4 regions of the Pseudoalteromonas sp. HF66 genome follow, and region 1 is predicted to be linked to each of the others. Evidence: predicted binding sites of a transcription regulator. Region 1 holds the regulator's gene; each other region holds the start of a gene.

Region 1 (3,197 bases):
TAGGGAGCTGCGCACTGTAATGACTTTACCGGTTTGGCTATCTAAATATAAGGTTGTTGTCAGCCAATCATCAAAACTCACTTGCCAAACATTGGCCTTGTGAGCTACTTCTCTTGGTCCTTTGGTTAACAGCTGTGCTTGCGTGATATTTGCGTTAATAAGTAAGTGAGTTCTCGCGTTTTCAATTATTTGTGCTTTATTCGGCGCAGGCATTTTATCACCTGTTCTGCCATCAAAATTAAAGGAGCCGCTCGGTGCCGTGACTTCTATGATTGGCGACTCTAAAAAGTGGCTGTACTTGATACTTTCAATTTGTTCAAATTGTGCCGTTATTTTATCGATAGAAGCAGAGTAGTCTGACACTAAAAAAGGGTTACTTAGACTGCGATTTGCTAGATGTTTTCCATGCACTTTTTCAAGCGGCAATGAACTCATTACAAGCCCACCTAATAGCCAAAAAAAGATCTGCAAAGCAAGTAAATAGCCTAGCCATTTATGCCCTTTACGAGCATATTTGAACATGCGTTTATTCATTACCACCCCGTTATTATTGTTATATGGGCGCTATTTTAGGTTGTTTAGCTGTATTGCCAATGCGGCAAAATGTCGCATTAACTGTATTCTAGATTTGGTATATATACAAAACTGAGTTAAAGTTTCAGTCGATATCAATAGAGGATAAAAACGAGAGTATGTCGGAAATTCAATTTTTAAATGTAGATCTGGAGCTTGAATCAAAGCACGATATTAGTGCGCTTGTTGCTGATTTGAAGAAAAACGCTATGGTTTTACATTATGACCAAGATGAATACCGTCAACTTGCACGCATTGAAGCAACTGCAGATATCAGCTCTCCAGACAAAGCGATTAACCAGCTTTGCGAATTAATTGAATCTTGCTCGCGCAATGCATTAAAGCAGTGGTTATCTTGTTCAAAACGTACATTTGATTTAGGTTTTGAATCGGGTAACTCGCCAAAGTGCTTTAACCAACCCCTGCATGCAGATACCTTGTTACGTATCTCAGCAATTGGCGCAGGGATTGAAATTACTATTTATCCAGTCGAAAAGTAAACTGAATTTAGCGCTCTACGACTGCTGCGGTCATTCTTGATACGCAGCACAGCTCCCCAGCAGCATTGGTAATTTTGATATCCCAAACAGAGGTGCGCTTACCTAAATGAAGTGGTCTGGCCGTTGCCGTTAATGTCCCTTTTCGAGACGCTTTTATGTGGTTGGCATTAATCTCTTGACCAACAGCATAGAATTTATTGAAATCAATCACAAAGTTGGCTGCATAGCTTGCCACTGTTTCTGCTAACACAACGTTTGCTCCGCCATGAACCATGCCCATAGGGTTATGGTGTTCAGGAATTGCAGGCATGGTGGCCACTAAATAATCATCGCCAATTTCAGTCACCTCAATACCCATCGTTTTCATTAAAGTGCCTTGCCCGGTTACTCCTTGTTCCAAGTCTTTACATTGCTCCAGCGTGATTGGGTGGTGCCAAATACTCATTGTGTTTCCTTAACATGCGAATTAAAGCTAATACCTTATGGCATCTTTCATTGCGGTTCAATGTTAGTTTTGTAGCAATATGATGGAGTTAATTTAAATTTGCGATTTTCAAATAACTGTATATACTCACAGTTAAATGTACTGTATGGAAAACCAGTTGTATGCGCCCATTAACTAAACGCCAATCGCAAATCTTAGAACTAATTAAAGTCTTTATTAAAGATACAGGCATGCCGCCAACACGCGCTGAAATAGCTCAAACATTGGGTTTTAAAAGCGCCAACGCCGCTGAAGAACATCTAAAAGCACTGGCAAAAAAAGGCATGATCAAAATGAAGCCTGGAGCGAGTCGTGGTATTCAGTTGATTGAAGAAGATGAACCTGAGCAGTTAGGTTTACCTTTGATTGGCCGTGTTGCAGCTGGTGAGCCAATTTTGGCTCAGGAGCATGTCGAAAGTCATTGCCAAGTTGACCCTACGTTATTTAAACCAGCCGCTGACTTTTTACTACGTGTAAATGGCATGAGTATGAAAGATATTGGTATTATGGACGGTGACTTGCTTGCAGTACATAGAACACAAGTTGCTGAAAATGGACAAGTTGTTGTAGCTCGAGTTGATGAAGATGTAACTGTTAAGCGGCTAGAAAAAGCAGGTCGGAAAGTACTTTTACACGCTGAAAACGAAGAGTTCTCACCTATTGAGGTTGACCTTGAGCATGAATCTTTCAATATTGAAGGGTTAGCTGTAGGAGTCATTCGTAACGCTGACTGGATGTAGTTGTCCCTTATTTGGTGCACTAAATTGACTCAATTTGGTGCGCCATTGTGATTTTGCCACTTAATTAGGATTTGTGAATCCTTACTCTTTATTTAAAGCCTTATATGGCGCAGTTTTCCTCTCTTTTTGTATATTCTTCGTAAACCATAACATTAAATAACGCGCTGATTATAGTTGTTATTTCTGCACCAAAATAAACATTTATTATCACTAAAACTTGCTTATTGGTCATTTTTTAACTAATTGGTTAAAGCAATGTATTAACACCTGATTAATAAAAAGACACAAAAATGTGCGAGGTGTTAGACAGGGGGCCAGTATCATAAGTGAGTTAAAATGATACGTAGTCGCTCTGAACAATAAAAAAAACGAATGGGCACCTTGCTGTATCGCCTTTTCGCTTTGCGTCTTGCAATAGCATCTAAAGGAGCCGTCACATGGGTAAACTGCGTTACGCCTTGTGGCTTATATTGGTTGCACTCCCAGAAATTGTATTGGCAAATAGTCAATACAATATGCGAAAAGGGGTGACTGATATAAGTAATAATGTTTATGAGTTACACATGACGATATTTATTATCTGTTGTGTAATCGGCATCATCGTATTTGCGGTGATGTTTTGGGCTTTAATACACCACCGTAAATCTAAAGGGGCCAAGCCTGCCCAATTTCATGAAAGTACAAAAGTTGAAATACTTTGGACTGCCATTCCATTTGTCATCTTAATAGCCATGGCTGTGCCTGCCACAAAAACTCTCATTGCTATGGAAGATGCCTCTAAAGCTGATATCACAATTAAAGTGACAGGCTCGCAATGGAAGTGGCATTACGAATATATGGGTGAAGATATAGCCTATTACTCAATCCTATCTACACCAAAAGATCAAATAGACAATCAGG
Region 2 (3,197 bases), on a different contig from region 1:
CCAGAAAATGCACCTAATTCATTTTTAGTGAACATTACTGAGCAAGAACTAGAACTTATTACTAGTTTCTTAGCGCAAAATGATATGCCAACGTCTGATTTTTACCCTGTTGTTCGTGGCCGTGTAAACGCCGTTAATGGTGAGCTGGTTGCCCGCGAAGTATCGCAAGAAGATAACGAAAAGAAAGACGAAGAAGCTCGCTCTGGCATTGGCCGTGAGCTAAATCTAACTTGGCGCAAGGACTTGCCAAATCAAAACGAGCTTATCGACGGTGCATGGTTTAGTGAAAACTCAGTGGCTGAGGCATCGGTTGAAGAGTCTATGCTTAAACGCTTAGATGTAAAAATAGGTGATACGCTTACTTTCTTAATAGGTGCACAGTCTTTCGATGCAAAAATTACCAGTGTTCGAAAAGTTAACTGGACGACACTCAAACCTAACTTCTTTATTATTTTAAGTCCTGATGTGCTAGCCAGTTTTCCTGCTACTTATATTTCATCGGTGAATGTAAAAGCAGATAAAAAACGCGAATTTAATGAGTTAATGCGTCAATACCCAACAGTGAATGTGATTGATGTTGAAAGCTTTATTAAACAGATTCGCTCAACAATAGAGCAAGTATCGTTAGCGATTGGTTTTGTACTAGCAATTGTCGTTGCCTGTGGAGCTTTAGTGCTTATTTCACAAGTACAAGCAAGTTTGGGTGAGCGTATGCAAGAGATTGTCATCTTAAGAACTTTAGGAGCTAAAGGGCGTTTAATTAAAAATGCCACCTTATATGAGTTTTTATTATTAGGGGTTACGGCAGGTTTAGTCGCTGCCATTGTCAGTGACATCGCTCTGTTAATAGTGCAAAAACAGATGTTCGATTTAGCAGGTAAGTTTCACCCTCATATTTGGGTCATTGGCCCAGCAGTAGGAGGCTTATTTGTGGCATGTTTGGGTTATTTGATGATAGCGCGCACAATGCGAAAAAATACCCAAGGCTTATTACGCTCACTGGCATAAGATTCTAACTAAAAACGCGTTTATAAAATGCTCGCAATTGCGGGCATTTTTTATGAATTGCAATTGGTTACTGGTAATTTATACAGTGCTCTGGCATTATTAACACAGATAATAATGATAATAGATGGGTCAGTTAGTTGGCGATTATTTTAGGGATTGATCCTGGTTCACGATTAACAGGGTACGGCGTGATTGCTCACCAAGGTGCTAAGTTCACTTATTTAGGAAGTGGTTGCATAAAATTGGCAGATCACGATTTTCCTGTTCGTTTAAAAATGATTTACCAAGGGATCAGTCAATTGGTAGAGCAATTCTCCCCAGACAGCTTTGCTATCGAAAAAGTGTTTATGGCACATAACCCTGATTCGGCACTAAAACTTGGTCAAGCTCGTGGCGCTGCCATTGTTGGCGCTTCAATGGCTGAGCTGCCAGTTTATGAATATTCAGCAAGGCAAATCAAGCAAGCTGTTGTGGGTAATGGCGGAGCCGATAAGTCTCAAGTACAACATATGGTAAAGAATATTTTAAAGCTGCCAGGCACACCTCAAGCCGATGCCGCTGACGCTCTAGCAATTGCTATATGTCATGCACACTCAGAACAAAATTTAATTAAACTTGCGGGCAGTGCGAGCAAAACCGTAAGAGGACGATTAAGGAAGTAATATGATTGGTCGATTAAATGGCTTACTTGTTGAAAAACAGCCGCCAGAAATTCTTATTGAAGTAAGTGGTGTAGGCTACGAAGTGCAAATGCCTATGACCTGCTTTTATGATTTACCCGCAGTAGGTGAGCAAACGATTATTTATACCCATTTTGTGGTACGTGAAGATGCCCAGCTATTATTTGGTTTTAACAATAAAACAGAGCGCGCTTTATTTAGAGAGCTATTAAAGGCTAATGGCGTAGGGCCAAAGTTAGGTCTTGCGATTTTATCGGGTATGTCAGCACAGCAATTTGTAAGTTGTGTAAACAATGAAGATGCAACCACACTGGTTAAACTTCCGGGGGTTGGTAAAAAAACTGCTGAGCGCTTAGTACTTGAAATGAAAGACAGACTGAAAGATTGGGGTAATGACTTATTTACACCATTTAGCGATAATGCCGTCATTGAGCCTGCAAGTGATGATACCCTAGTGGCAAATAATGCTGCCGATGATGCAGTGTCTGCACTTGTGGCATTAGGTTATAAGCTACCGCAAGCACAAAAAGCGGTGAAAGCAGTGAACAAACCAGATATGACGACAGAGGTTCTAATTAAAGAAGCTCTAAAATCAATGTTGTGAGTAAACCATGATAGAAGCAGATCGCTTAATAGATGCGAGTGAACAAAGTAACGAAGACAGTGTTGATCGTGCCATACGGCCAAAACTGTTAACAGATTACACAGGCCAGCCGCATGTTAAGCAACAAATGGAAATATTTATCGAGGCGGCTCGCCATCGTGGCGAAGCCCTGGATCACCTATTAATATTTGGTCCACCGGGTCTTGGTAAAACCACACTTGCAAACATTGTTGCCAACGAGCTTAACGTTAATATTAAAACAACGTCAGGGCCAGTACTCGAAAAAGCTGGCGATTTAGCTGCTCTTTTAACTAACCTTGAAGAAGGTGACGTACTGTTTATTGACGAAATTCACCGCTTGAGCCCGCAGGTCGAAGAGATTTTGTATCCAGCAATGGAAGACTATCAGCTGGATATTATGATCGGTGAGGGCCCAGCCGCACGTTCAATTAAACTTGATTTACCGCCATTTACTTTAATAGGTGCGACAACCCGTGCAGGTTCACTCACCTCACCACTGAGAGACCGTTTTGGCATAGTGCAGCGTTTAGAATTTTATTCGGTTGAAGATTTATCAAAAATAGTTGCTCGTTCAGCAAGATTTTTAGATTTAACTATGTGCAATGAAGGAGCCACAGAAATAGCCAAGCGCTCACGTGGCACACCGCGAATAGCGAACCGTTTGTTACGCCGTGTTCGTGATTACACGCAAGTTAAATCTGACGGTAAAGTTAACGCATCGGTTGCAGAGCAAGCCCTCGATATGATTGATGTCGATAAAAGCGGTTTTGACTACATGGATAGAAAATACCTATTAGCTATTATCGAAAAATTTATGGGCGGCCCAGTTGGCCTTGATAACCTTGCAGCTGCAATAGGCGAAGAAAAAGAAACGATAGAAGATG
Region 3 (3,197 bases), on a different contig from region 1:
TAAATGGATACACCGCCTCAATCTTAATTAAATGACCATCAATTATAAAAGTTTGAAGGTATGGCTCAATCTGATTTGAACATTTGTATTCAGAATCATTGATGCTGTAACTTATAGACTCTTCATAATTTAAAAAGGATAAATTCGTAATAAAATTATCCTTTACAAACTTGCCTCTATATCGTTCTAAGAAAATAAATGTTGAACAAACTAACTGTATTAATCTACTTTTTCCGACGCCATTATTTCCCATTAAAACAGTGATAATGTTGGAATTTAGATTTGTTTTCTTTGCTAGTTCAATGTGTTTACCATTAAAATCAACACTAGTGAGTATCATCTTTTTTCTAGCTTTGTATTATTTTAAAAATTTAGCTTACTAATTTATTAAGCATCATTCAATCATACCTCAACAGAATTAGGCTTGACACAATTCAATTTTTGTCAGATTTAGGTAATGACAATTTATTTTTTTGCTTAACATAATATGGAGAATTTATGAGCTATGTAACGGTTTTATTGCCATGTGCTGAAGGGTCTGATAGAAACTGCCTCGGAAAAGTAGGTGCAGATAAATATAGTGACTCATATTTTGATTTATCAACGGAAGACCAAAGAGAAATTGCTTCTCTCGCATCTCAGCATACCCAAGAGGACGGTGACTTTGTTTATTCTTTTGATGATGATGAAGAAGAAATTCGAATAGAACCTGCAGTATGCAGTTATTGCGGAAGTGATTATTATAGAAATGATGATGATGAAATCATTATGGATTAACCTCAAAGGTAGCCAAAAGGCTACCTTACTGTTACTTATTCTTATCTTTAGCAATAGATTGGTAATAAACTTAAGGATTTATGTGCTTAATAAAATTGACTCTTTAATTAAATTAATTGATGACCTAAAAATACAAGTTATATTATATCAATTTGGAGTTCCAGCAATTGCTTCACATAAAGTTAGAGAATATCTTGGTATAGCTAATGCGACTCATATTGTTGTGCCGACGAATGAACCAAATAAAATGTATAAAGTAGAATTATCTGATTGTATAAGCTATTTAGAAAAAAACTCAAAACTAACAATAAGCTACTTAAACCTACCATTAAAAGCAGCATTACTAGACTTAGGAGATGAATTATCTCAAATGAAATACCTCCACAAGAATGCCACTTTAGAATTCTTGCGCCATATTAGAAATGGAATTGCCCATGGAAATAAATTTAATATTCAAAGTTTAAAAAGACCAGCTAGTTTCAATGAACTAACAATCAATACTTCACTGAATAACCAAAAGGTCATGGGCGACATGCATGGTGAAGGTTTTCTAAGTCTTTCAAGCGCTTTTCAACTAATAGATGCAGTAAAAGCTGAAGTTATATATTTCCAGAATAATGCTCATAACAATAAGATTTAAAAAGAGCTTCTATCACAGCTTTTTGAAAACTCAAAACAAGGCTTATGAAGCCTAATACTCCTTGTTACCACACCTTCTAAACAAAAATCATCCTCTGGTGAAACATACACTGGTTTAAATTCATCAGAGGCTGATAACAACAACCGATTGTCTTTATCTATGATCTTACATACAAAACAACCGTTGTAACTTGCAACAACAATATCACCGGTACTAACATCCACCGCCCTATCAACTAAGAGTAAGTCACCATCATATATCCCTACTCCCTGCATAGACTGGCCAGAAGCCATACCGATAAAGGTAGCATCAGGGTGCTTAATTAAGAGCTGATCGAGCGATAAACCGAGCTCTTTGTATTGAGCCGCAGGAGATTCAAAGCCTGTAATACCAGCTTCGATATAAATTGGGATAACGAACATAAGCAAAAAAACAAATACTGTATATAAAAACAGTAAAGTGAAGGTTTTTACAATGTGAAAGTATTATCTAGCTAGAATGAAACATAACCCCACTTAGCAAAATAGGGTTATGTCATAGATTGTTTGTCAAACTACTGAAATTTGTATGCGAAAGTGATGCCCCATGACGCTTTAAATTGTTCTTCTGTTAAAGCTGAACTGTCAATAGCATTTTCACCTACATCTTGCCCCTCTTTATAGACACCTTTAAGAACATCGAATTGTGTCATCACAACACCCAAGTTTAGAATAAAGTTATCTGCAAAAACTAAACTTGGTCCAGCAAGTACTAGGATTGATTCTTGCGATACCCCCAATCCTGCTGAGATTGCGATTTCAAAATTTGAATTTTTAATGTCATAAACAGGATAGCTAAATAGTGCTGTTGCAGCATAGTTCCAGTCAGGTTCACTACCTTGTTTTTGGATAATATATGAGTCACTGCCTGACTCTGGAGTGAAATATCTGTCATCTTTACTTGCTATGAACGTAAAGCCTGCGTGTACATACCAATCTTGGATATCTGATTTATATTCGTAAACAGATAAAACCTTCCCCTCTTTTTTTATAGTAAAAGTATAATCACTACCAAAATTCAAAATGTAACTATTATCTTTCGACTGTGTACTAAGGAGATCCTTTTTCATTTTATTAACACAATTAGAAAAAGTCGGGTCGCCAAGTTTCCCTTCAATCAGACCTACAGCTTTCTTTATATCTGACTCTGTTACTGCACTACTTAATTGTGACTGAAGAGTATCATAAGGATGGCATTTACTTTTTTGGCCTGCTTGGCCATCGCTCATTGATTTAGTTCCTTTAACACTTGTTATAGCAGGAAATCCAGCTCTTTCCGACTCAACGATAGTCCTTACTATGTTGTACTTATCTTTATCATTTGGAACGATATTATGAAGCTCAATGTTAATTGTCATATCTTTATTAAACTTCAATGTCTTTTCTTCATACTCAGAAGTGTCAACTATTACGTCTTCATTTGCCAAGCTAATAAATGGCAAAACCACAATTAAGCAAAAAAATATGTGTTTGCTATTCATGCTATAAATCCCTTTACGCATGTTAATTAATTATTAACATTAGCAGCTTTTTTAGAGCTGTAAAGTATCTAAATCACACCTTAGTAATTTTTAATGAAATAGAAATAAGATATTTTTTCTTATGTATTTTTCTTAAATCACTTTCACCTAGTCTATATTTTTTCATTTGTAATAAGCACTCTAACCGCTTGATTTTGCGAAACTATAAAAATGAGAAAAAATGCCTTTTTCACTGTGTAAAAAAACAGTAGTTATTTTATA
Region 4 (3,197 bases), on a different contig from region 1:
TGCTGCTAACTGCTCATAGCTGGTTTCACCATCGATACGTAAAGATAAACCGAAATGGAAAATATCAACTAACTCTAAAATAACTTGTTCAGTATCTGGAGTTTGTTTCTTCCACCACTTCCAACCATAGTGATCAAGCATTTCAGCACACTCAACCCAAATTGCACGATACCATTCAAAACCTTGGCTAAACCATTGCTCATGTACTTTGGTATTCATCGCATTTTGCATCTCGAGCATGACAACGAGTTTTTGTAAATTAGCAGACATTTTTTATCCCAACTTGCATTTTTTATTTGCCTATATATTACAGTAAAGATGAAATAAATACCGCAACAATCAGGTCATCTTTGCAGTTGATAAAAATAACCGAGGAAGCCCATGTTTAAATCTCTACTTATTAGCGCACTGTTTGTGCTATCAAGCCAAGTTGTTGCTGCAACTGCCTCTAATATTGCCGAATCTGCAGAGCAAGTCAGTCCATTATTACCAGGATTAGCGGTGCCAAATGTTGAATTAAAAGACCAATACGGCAAAACCGTCTCATTAAGTGAGCGCTTTAAAGAAAAAACCACAGTGCTGATTGTTTATCGTGGTGGCTGGTGTCCATATTGTTCAAAACAATTGGCCAGCGTACAAAAAATAGAGAAAGAATTAGCTAATTTAGATGCGCAATTAATTGCCGTTTCGCCAGACAGCCCTGAAAAACTTGCTGAAACAAAAATTACAGCTCCTAGCTATCAATTGCTTTCTGACGACAGCCTCACTTTGGCGCAAACGTTAGGTTTAGCATTTTACTTAGATGACAAAACAGCAAAGATTTACCGCAATAAGCTTGGGGTTAACTTTGTGTCGCTAGATGGTGAAGCGAAAGTAGCGTTACCAGTACCTGCAGTGTTTGTAATCGACACAAATGGGTTAGTTCATTTTCAATATGCTAACCCAAATTACAAAGTACGTTTAACAGAGGATTTATTACTAGCAGCTGTTAAATCAGTGAGCGAACAATAAATTAGCAAGGGATAAGCAGAACATGCTTCTGCTTATCGGCCTTGTGTAAATTCTTGCCAAGATTCAATTAAATCAACAAAGTCTTCAAAGCCGCAGCCACTGCACAGGCCTTCTTCTTCAAGCATTAAATCATCATCTTGGTAGGCAACTAAGTCTTCATTATCTTGATGTAATGCATGTGCTTCGAATAATGCTTCGTCTTTACTTAAGATCAAATCAATTTCTTGACCTTGTAAGGTTAAAGGCTCATGGCAGCTGTTAACCGCAGCGATCAAAGCTTGCACCATCGCTATTTTTTCTTTACCAACTTCTTCGTTTAGCCAACGGCCTATGATGGCATGTTCAGAAGAAATTTTAATGCGTAAACCGCTAATAGGGTCGCGGATAAATTGATATTCCATGGAGGGTACTCATAATACATTATCTGCTAATTATACCGTTTGCAGCTAAACGTGGCGAGTTTTGCAACCTTAAAACAACACGAGCGCCTAAGTGGCGCTCGTGTTTGTGCTATTTAAATAGCTAGAGTCGCGATTTGAAGCGTGCAGCATCAATAATCGCCCATAGGTATACGATTGGCAGTAAAATAAAACCAACTGCCACATAAATTAGTGCACCACTAATAACCCATGCTAAAAAGAATGCAATAGCCGCCATTAAACGACCTTGTACCAATTGCCCTAAGCCAGGAAAAAAGATATTACATATTGCTGCGATTACATTACCGCCAGAACCTTGCTCTGCCATACTAACCTCTATAGTTTTTAATGATTATACTTTTAGTAAACATACTTTATGCCAACTTATTATGGCTTACAAATCAAAGCGTTAAAAAATAGCGTTTTTTTGATTTTAGTTCTTTTTGCTAAAAATCGGTCAAATTCACAATTTTTATTTACAATTTTAATGACTTGCCAAAATAGCTGTTTATAAAAACAGTATTTTATTTAGCCTTGCATAAACACCTGTTATACTCCACTCATTATAGATTGAAAAGGCGTAACGATGGACGTTTCTGAATTACTCGATGGCTTAAATGACAAACAACGGGATGCAGTCGCAGCCCCATTGCAAAACATGCTAGTACTTGCAGGTGCGGGTTCTGGTAAAACTCGAGTACTTGTTCATCGCATCGCATGGCTTATGCAAGTTGAGCAAGCTTCTGCATATAGTATCTTTGCGGTAACGTTCACTAACAAAGCCGCGAAAGAAATGCGCACCCGTGTAGAAGAAACGTTAAAAGCACCGGTTGGTGGTATGTGGATTGGTACTTTCCATGGCTTATCTCATCGTATTTTGCGCGCCCATCACCGTGAAGCGAACTTGCCTGAAAGCTTTCAAATCTTAGATTCTGATGATCAACAACGTATGATCAAACGCTTGCTTAAAGCGATGAACATCGATGACAAAAAGTGGCCTGCAAAACAGTTTGGCTGGTATATCAGTGCGAAAAAAGATGAAGGCCTACGTCCTAAAGACATTCAAGCCTACGATATTAACGAGCAAATGATGTTGAAAGTCTATGCTGCGTATCAAGAGGCTTGTGACCGCGCTGGTTTAGTCGACTTTGCAGAAATACTGCTACGCTGCTACGAAGTACTTAAGAATCATCCGACACTTTTACGTCACTATCAACAGCGTTTTGCCCACATGCTGGTAGACGAGTTTCAGGATACCAATACTATTCAATATGCTTGGCTAAAATTACTCGCGGGTAATACGAATAGTATTATGATCGTAGGTGATGATGACCAAAGTATTTATGGCTGGCGTGGCGCAAAAATTGAGAATATCAAACGCTTTTTAACTGACTTCGAAGCCGAAACCATTCGCCTTGAACAAAATTACCGCTCAACAGCAACCATTTTGAAAGCGTCAAATGCGCTGATCAAAAACAATGCTGAACGCATGGGCAAAAGCCTTTGGACAGACGGCAATGATGGTGAGCCTATTTCTGTTTATGCCGCTTTTAATGAATTAGACGAAGCACGCTTTGTTAGCAGCAAGCTACGTAGCTGGCTAAATGCAGGTAATGCATTACAAGACGCCGCCATTTTATACCGTAACAACGCGCAATCTCGTGTACTCGAGGAAGCAATGTTGCAAGAAGGCTTAAAATACCGCATATACGGTGGTATGCGCTTCTTCGAACGCCAAGAGATCAAAGATGCACTTTCGTATTTACG

Evidence for each region. Region 1 encodes LexA, which represses DNA repair genes until DNA is damaged. Its sites were predicted from a motif close to TACTGTATNNNNATACAGTA; they were not measured.
Region 2: ruvC (crossover junction endodeoxyribonuclease RuvC) is a predicted target of LexA. The motif match lies at 1,077-1,096, and genes of this name have one in related genera.
Region 3: HCZ11_RS12755 (LexA family transcriptional regulator) is a predicted target of LexA. The motif match lies at 1,855-1,874, and genes of this name have one in related genera.
Region 4: uvrD (DNA helicase II) is a predicted target of LexA. The motif match lies at 1,933-1,952, and genes of this name have one in related genera.

What each region holds. Positions count from the first base shown of each region.
Region 1 is NZ_JAATOU010000009.1:144,694-147,890, reverse strand. It holds gene HCZ11_RS11180 (hypothetical protein) at 1-534, opposite strand, end outside; gene HCZ11_RS11175 (hypothetical protein) at 693-1,073, shown strand; gene HCZ11_RS11170 (PaaI family thioesterase) at 1,081-1,518, opposite strand; gene lexA (transcriptional repressor LexA) at 1,680-2,297, shown strand; gene coxB (cytochrome c oxidase subunit II) at 2,735-3,197, shown strand, end outside.
Region 2 is NZ_JAATOU010000012.1:6,217-9,413, reverse strand. It holds gene HCZ11_RS12710 (ABC transporter permease) at 1-1,008, shown strand, start outside; gene ruvC (crossover junction endodeoxyribonuclease RuvC) at 1,146-1,670, shown strand; gene ruvA (Holliday junction branch migration protein RuvA) at 1,672-2,292, shown strand; gene ruvB (Holliday junction branch migration DNA helicase RuvB) at 2,300-3,197, shown strand, end outside.
Region 3 is NZ_JAATOU010000012.1:15,657-18,853, forward strand. It holds gene HCZ11_RS12740 (AAA family ATPase) at 1-340, opposite strand, end outside; gene HCZ11_RS12745 (hypothetical protein) at 499-777, shown strand; gene HCZ11_RS12750 (hypothetical protein) at 860-1,417, shown strand; gene HCZ11_RS12755 (LexA family transcriptional regulator) at 1,414-1,839, opposite strand; gene HCZ11_RS12760 (hypothetical protein) at 1,971-2,936, opposite strand.
Region 4 is NZ_JAATOU010000036.1:5,330-8,526, reverse strand. It holds gene HCZ11_RS19385 (dUTP diphosphatase) at 1-270, opposite strand, end outside; gene HCZ11_RS19380 (peroxiredoxin-like family protein) at 382-1,011, shown strand; gene HCZ11_RS19375 (YacL family protein) at 1,044-1,412, opposite strand; gene HCZ11_RS19370 (hypothetical protein) at 1,534-1,758, opposite strand; gene uvrD (DNA helicase II) at 2,017-3,197, shown strand, end outside.